Gemmobacter sp. 24YEA27: one gene and its partner. The main gene of each other region encodes a partner of the protein of the gene in region 2 in a complex. Links are inferred from orthologs where the notes say so. Each region holds a gene or a part of one and is shown on either strand. Other genes may lie near its edges. The genes, in order: clpA and clpS.

Region 1 (3,289 bases), 260 kb from region 2 along the record:
GAGGCGCTTGCCCGACCGCAACATCCCGGCCGGGGCGTCGTGCCGACTGCGGCAGGCCAGGCAGTCGCTTCGTCCTGGGTTTCGGACAATAAGAAGGAAGGCGCCGCGCGGCAGAGAGGCTGCCTGGTGAGAATGCAGGGGATCGGCCCCGCATCGAATAGCAGGTTTTCTCGCATCAATACGGCTGGCTGCTCCGGCTGAAGCGTTCCACGTCATCAGCTCTCTCGGAGAGTGCCGCCCGCAGTGAAAACTGCCGGTGAGAGAACAGATGCGCAGGGATCCCGAAGAGGCGGCGCGCCCCGTTTCGCGAAGCCTGCCTCCGGGCCAGCGCACCAGATGAAAACCCCCGCCAGTGGCGGGGGTTTTGCTTTATTCGGCCGTCAGGAGCGGCGGTTTCGATCCGGTGATCCGGGGTTTGACCGGCTCCTGGATCTGCAGCTCAATGGCGCCGTCTTTCACCACCACTTTCACCACACCGCCTTTTTGCAGATCACCAAACAGCAGCTCTTCCGCCAGCGGCTTCTTGATATGCTCCTGGATCACGCGGCCCAGCGGGCGGGCGCCCATCTTGTCGTCATAGCCCTTTTCGGCAAGCCATGCGGCAGCCTCGGAGGACAGTTCGATATGGACGCCGCGGTCGATAAGCTGCGCTTCCAGCTGGAGGACGAATTTCTCGACCACCTGCAGGATCACCTCTTTCGGCAACGCGCCGAAGGCCACGACCGCATCGAGACGGTTGCGGAATTCGGGGGTGAAGGTGCGCTCCACCGCCGCCGTATCTTCGCCGGTGCGCTTTTCGCGGCCAAAGCCGATGGCGGCCTTAGCCATGTCCGAGGCGCCGGCATTCGAGGTCATGATCAGGATCACATTGCGGAAATCGACTGCACGCCCGTTATGGTCGGTCAGCTTGCCGTGATCCATCACCTGCAACAGGATGTTGAAGACATCCGGATGCGCCTTTTCGATCTCATCAAGCAGCAGCACGCAATGCGGGTGCTGGTCGACGCCATCGGTCAGCATGCCGCCCTGGTCAAAGCCGACATATCCCGGAGGCGCGCCGATCAGACGGGAGACCGCGTGTTTCTCCATATATTCCGACATGTCGAAGCGCAGGAGTTCGACCCCCAGCGTATTCGCCAGCTGCTTTGCCACTTCGGTTTTGCCAACGCCGGTCGGACCGGTGAAGAGGTAATTGCCGATGGGCTTTTCAGGCTCGCGCAGACCGGCGCGGGCCAGTTTGATCGAAGCAGACAGCGCCTCAATCGCCTTGTCCTGGCCGAAGACCAGCCGCTTCAGCGTCTTTTCCATATCGCGCAGCACTTCTGCATCGTCTTTCGAGACGTTCTTCGGCGGGATGCGGGCGATCTTGGCCACCACGGCTTCGATCTCTTTCGTCCCGATCTGCTTGCGGCGTTTCGATTCCGACACGAGATGCTGCGCCGCCCCGGCCTCGTCGATCACGTCGATCGCCGAATCCGGCAGTTTGCGGTCGTTGATATAGCGATGCGCCAGCTCGACAGCGGTTTTGATCGCGTCATTGGTATAGCGCAGGTCGTGATGCTCTTCGAAATGCGGCTTCAGCCCCATCAGGATCTTGATCGTGTCGGGCACCGAGGGCTCGTTCACGTCGATCTTCTGGAAGCGCCGGCTCAGTGCGCGGTCTTTCTCGAAATGCTGACGGAACTCCTTATAGGTGGTGGAGCCCATCGTGCGCAGTTTGCCGCCCTGCAATGCAGGTTTCAGCAGGTTCGAGGCATCCATCGCGCCGCCCGAGGTCGCACCGGCACCGATCACCGTATGGATCTCGTCGATAAACAGGATCCCGTCGGGGTGATCCTCCATCTCTTTGACGACCGCCTTCAGACGTTCCTCGAAATCGCCGCGATAGCGGGTTCCAGCCAGCAACGCGCCCATATCGAGCGAGAAGATGGTCGCACCCGACAGAACCTCGGGCACTTCACCGCGCACGATCTTCCAGGCGAGGCCTTCGGCAATCGCGGTTTTGCCCACCCCCGGATCACCCACCAGCAGCGGGTTGTTCTTGCGGCGGCGGCACAGGACCTGGATCGCGCGCTCGACCTCGGCTTCACGGCCGATCAGCGGATCGACCTCGCCCTTGCGCGCTTTGACGTTCAGATCGACGCAATATTTCGACAGCGCCGACTCTTTCGCCTCACCAGCCTCGGCTTTCGGGGTTTCCTGCGGCTCGTCTGCGCCCTGGATCGGGCGGGCCTCGCCAAAGGCGGGGTTCTTGGCCACGCCATGCGCGATGAAATTCACCGCATCATAGCGGGTCATATCCTGTTCCTGCAGGAAATATGCCGCGTTCGATTCACGTTCGGCAAAGATCGCGACCAGCACATTGGCGCCGGTCACTTCGGTGCGGCCCGAAGACTGCACATGGATCGCCGCGCGCTGGATCACGCGCTGGAAGGCGGCGGTCGGCACGGCTTCCGACCCTTCGACACTGGTGACCAGCGTCGAAAGATCCTCATCGACGAAATCGGTCAGCGTCTTGCGCAATTCATCCAGATCGACCGAGCAGGCTTTCATCACCCGCGCGGCGTCGGGTTCATCAATCAGGGCCAGCAAAAGATGTTCAAGGGTTGCCAGTTCATGACGGCGGGCATTGGCCAGAGCCAGCGCACCATGAATGGCTTGTTCGAGCGTGGACGAGAATGACGGCACTTGCCTGCTCCTGTTCCTCGGGGGCGGGGGGATTAGCAGTTCCTCTCCGACCGTGGCCTCATATAGTTAAAGATCGGTTTTATTCAGCGTACTTCAAGCGCAATCTGATCCCCCCCGCGAATTCTGTCTTTGGATTGCAGGAATGTGATACTTCCCGCTGCAATCGGATCAGAACCTGTCCTTACGCGCCCGGATTTCGGCGAAAACCACGTCATCGGGGGCATCGGGCAGGCCCACCGCCTGTTTCAGCTGCGGCAGATGCGCGCGCAGAAACGGATTGGTTGCCAGCTCGTCGGAAAGGGTGGAGGGCATCGGCAGGCGGCCTTCGCGGCGCAGCCCGGCCAGAGCTTCGATACGGGAGATAAGTGCGGAATTTTCTGGTTCAAGGGTCAGGGCAAAGCGCAGATTGCTGTCGAGGTAATCATGCCCCGATCCTACCAGCGTCCCGGGCGGCAAAGCGGCAAGTTTCGACAGGCTTTGCCACATCATGGGCGCGGTGCCCTCGAAAATGCGGCCGCAGCCCGCAGCCATCAGCGTGTCGGCGGTGAAAACAAATCCCGAAACCGGGAAATGATAGCTGACATGTCCCAGAGTATGGCCG
Region 2 (3,031 bases):
TTCGGCGCCAGCGCCACGGCAAGGGTCCGCGTCATCTGCTCTACCGCCGCCGAGGCCATGGAATAGCCCAGCAATTCCGGCTGTACCCGGACCGCCGCCACCGATGAGAAATTGATGATCGAGCCGACAGCGCCATATTCATCCGGCTCGGTCCCCGCGGCGGCCTGGATCATCCGTTTCGCCACAAGCTGGCTGAGCCGCAGCGTCGCCACCACATTCTGCTGCCAGAGCGTCTCGACATGATCGGCATCGGGGTTCAGCACATCTGAGATCTGGCAGCGGCGCGCGGCATTGACCAGTATATCGATCCGCTCAAAGGCCTCTATTGTGGCCGAGACGAGGTTCACCAGCGTCAGTTTTTTCGTCAGATCACCCGGGAACAGTCGCACCGAGCTTTCGTCCTGGGCCGCCTCACCCATTTCGGCCATCAGCCGTGCCTCATCCGCATCGGCCAGCATGACCCGCACGCCCTTATGGATCAGGTGGCGTGCGATGGCGAGACCGAGGCCGCTGGCGGCGCCGGTAACGATGGCGGTCTTGCCGGAAAGAGAAAATGACATGCTGGATCTCGGGGTTCTGGCAGCGCTTAGCGGGTCGGGCGGCGCGGCTTGATGGCGCGGGTCACGCGGAACGCATTGGTCTGCGCGATTGTCTCATATTCCAGGAAATGGGTCGTCAGCGCCTCATCATAGGGCAGATGGCGGTTCGCGACTATCCAGAGCGCCCCATCCGGCGCCAGCATCTTCCGCGCCGCCTGGATGAAGGCCAGCCCCAGCCTCGGGTCAGAGCTGCGGCCGATATGGAAGGGCGGGTTCATCACCACGGTCTCGACAAGGCTTTCGGGGCGGAAATTCAGCGCATCTCCCCAGTGGAACCGGGCGCGCAGGTCCTGAATATTCTCGCGCGCGCAGTCCAGCGAGACTGCTTCGGCCTCGACCAGATCAAGCCGTCTGACGCTGTTGCGTGCAAGGATCGCTTGCGAAAGATAGCCCCAGCCCGCGCCCAGATCGACCACTTTCGGGCCGATCTTTTCAGGCAGCGACTCTGCCAGCAGCACCGATCCCGGATCCGGCCCATCGGCGGAAAACACCCCCGGACGGGTGATGAAACCGCCCCCGATCTCACGCGGGCGGGCGGTCCATGCTGCCAGTTCCGGTCCGGCGGGGAAGGCCGCTATACGACCATGCGCTTTGGAAATCGGGCCCGACAGCGCGACGAGCGGCTTCAGATCCTTCAGCGCGGTCTCGATACCGTCGGTCTTTTGCCCGTCAACCAGCACCGGCCCGCCCGGGCTTACCGCTGCTGCCGCCTCGGCCAGAAGCGCGCGTGCATATTCGCGCGAACGCGGCACGCAGACAAGCGCCGCCGCCCAGGGCCCCTCGCCTTCGACCGCGTAACCGCGCGCCGCAAAATGGTCGCGGTCAGGGCGAAAGCCCGTCAGCACGACGGTACGATCTTTGGGAAGATCTGAGAGGTCATCGCCTTCCTGCGGGCGATAGACGGCAATCTTACCTTCTGAAGGAAGCACAAAAAGGCCCTGTTCCAGGGCCAGCTCTATCCGGGATGCACGCATGTTCCGCCTGTAACGCGAGGGCCAGTTTCGCCCGCCTTACTCTTTTTCCATCGTGCATTGAAGCGGATGCTGGTGACGGCGGGCGAAATCCATCACCTGGGCGACCTTGGTCTCGGCCACTTCGAACGAAAAGACCCCGACTACGGCGAGACCCTTTTTATGAACCATCAGCATGATATCGAAGGCCTGGGCGTGGTTCATCCCGAAGAAGCGTTCCAGAATATGGACCACAAACTCCATCGGTGTGTAGTCATCGTTCAGCAGCAAGACCTTATAAAGCGGCGGGCGCTGTGTCTTCGGCTTGGGCTTGGCAAGAAGCGACGTCTCCTCGCCCGGTGCGCCACCCGACCCACCGGCGCCCGGACCATTTTCGCGGTCAGACAGGGTAAACGGGTTATAGGCCAAATCGGGTTCTCCGGCTGCTGAAAGGATTCGCATTGTCTTGAATCTGACAGGAATATAATCGCTTTTCTCACCACGAAAAGAGCCACGAGAGTGTTAAGATCGCATTGATGCATCAACGCCCGTGTCACAACAACACCGGGGAACCGCCAGATGATCACCTCCATCGGCTTTGATGCGGATGATACGCTGTGGCAGAATGAGGCGTTTTTCCGCCTCACCCAGGAGCATTTCACCGATCTCCTGCGCGATTACAGCGACCCGCATCAGCTGCAAGAGCGGCTGCTTGCGGCGGAAAAGCGCAATATCGGCGCCTATGGCTATGGGGTGAAGGGCTTTACCCTGTCGATGATCGAAACCGCGATCGAGGTGACCGAGGGACGCGTGCCGGCTTCGGTGATCGCGGAACTGCTGGGTGCCGGGCGCGCGATGCTGGATCATCCGGTCGAACTGATCCCCCATGCCCGCGAGACGGTCGAGGCCCTGGCGGGGGATTATCGGCTGATCCTGATCACCAAGGGCGATCTTTTGCATCAGGAGCGCAAACTGGCACAGTCCGGGCTTGGTGATCGTTTCGATGCGGTCGAGATCGTGTCGGAAAAGACGCCCGAAGTTTACCGGAAGATTTTTGCCCGCCATGGCGAGGGGGCAGCGCGCGCGCTGATGACCGGCAATTCGATGCGCTCGGATGTGGTGGCACCGCTGGAGGCCGGTGCCTGGGGCGTGCATGTGCCCAACGGACCCGCCTGGGAGCTGGAATCCGCCGATGAACCTGTGCAGAACCCCCGCTACCGTCACCTTGCGGACCTGTCTTTCCTGCCCGGATTGCTGCAAGACCTCTGCCAAGGCCCCAGGAAATAGCGATACTTGCGACGATTCACCCTGGATATGGCGGGTGAAACATAGCTGCATCAGGTGAAAATTCCGCGAAAACCCCTTGAAATTTCCGGGTTTTCCACCAGGGTGACCTGTGCTAGCCTCTCCGTCAGGCAGAAGTGAGATCCCATAAAAACCGGGGTCCGAAACAGGCAAAGGATCGGCGACGTGGCATCGCTT

Evidence for each region.
Region 1: the proteins of clpS (region 2) and clpA are in contact, whole or in part, in a solved structure (PDB 1LZW), measured with the Escherichia coli proteins. The link is inferred for Gemmobacter sp. 24YEA27 from one-to-one orthologs.

Annotation. Positions count from the first base shown.
Region 1 is NZ_JASJPW010000001.1:1,218,150-1,221,438, forward strand. What follows is about bases 30-2,999. They hold clpA (ATP-dependent Clp protease ATP-binding subunit ClpA), read right to left. Parts: upstream 2,689-2,999; coding sequence 370-2,688; downstream 30-369. Other genes in these bases: gloB (hydroxyacylglutathione hydrolase), read right to left, coding at 2,857-2,999. Outside these bases: more of gloB, read right to left, coding at 3,000-3,289. UniProt on the Escherichia coli protein: ATP-dependent specificity component of the ClpAP protease. It directs the protease to specific substrates. It has unfoldase activity. The primary function of the ClpA-ClpP complex appears to be the degradation of unfolded or abnormal proteins.
Region 2 is NZ_JASJPW010000001.1:957,055-960,085, reverse strand. The notes cover bases 284-2,995. They hold clpS (ATP-dependent Clp protease adapter ClpS), read right to left. Parts: upstream 1,958-2,995; coding sequence 1,610-1,957; downstream 284-1,609. Other genes in these bases: QNO18_RS04685 (HAD family hydrolase), read left to right, coding at 2,129-2,836; QNO18_RS04695 (class I SAM-dependent methyltransferase), read right to left, coding at 587-1,573; QNO18_RS04700 (SDR family oxidoreductase), read right to left, coding at 284-560. In the rest of the region: more of QNO18_RS04700, read right to left, coding at 1-283; QNO18_RS04680 (D-alanyl-D-alanine carboxypeptidase family protein), read left to right, coding at 3,020-3,031. UniProt on the Escherichia coli protein: Involved in the modulation of the specificity of the ClpAP-mediated ATP-dependent protein degradation.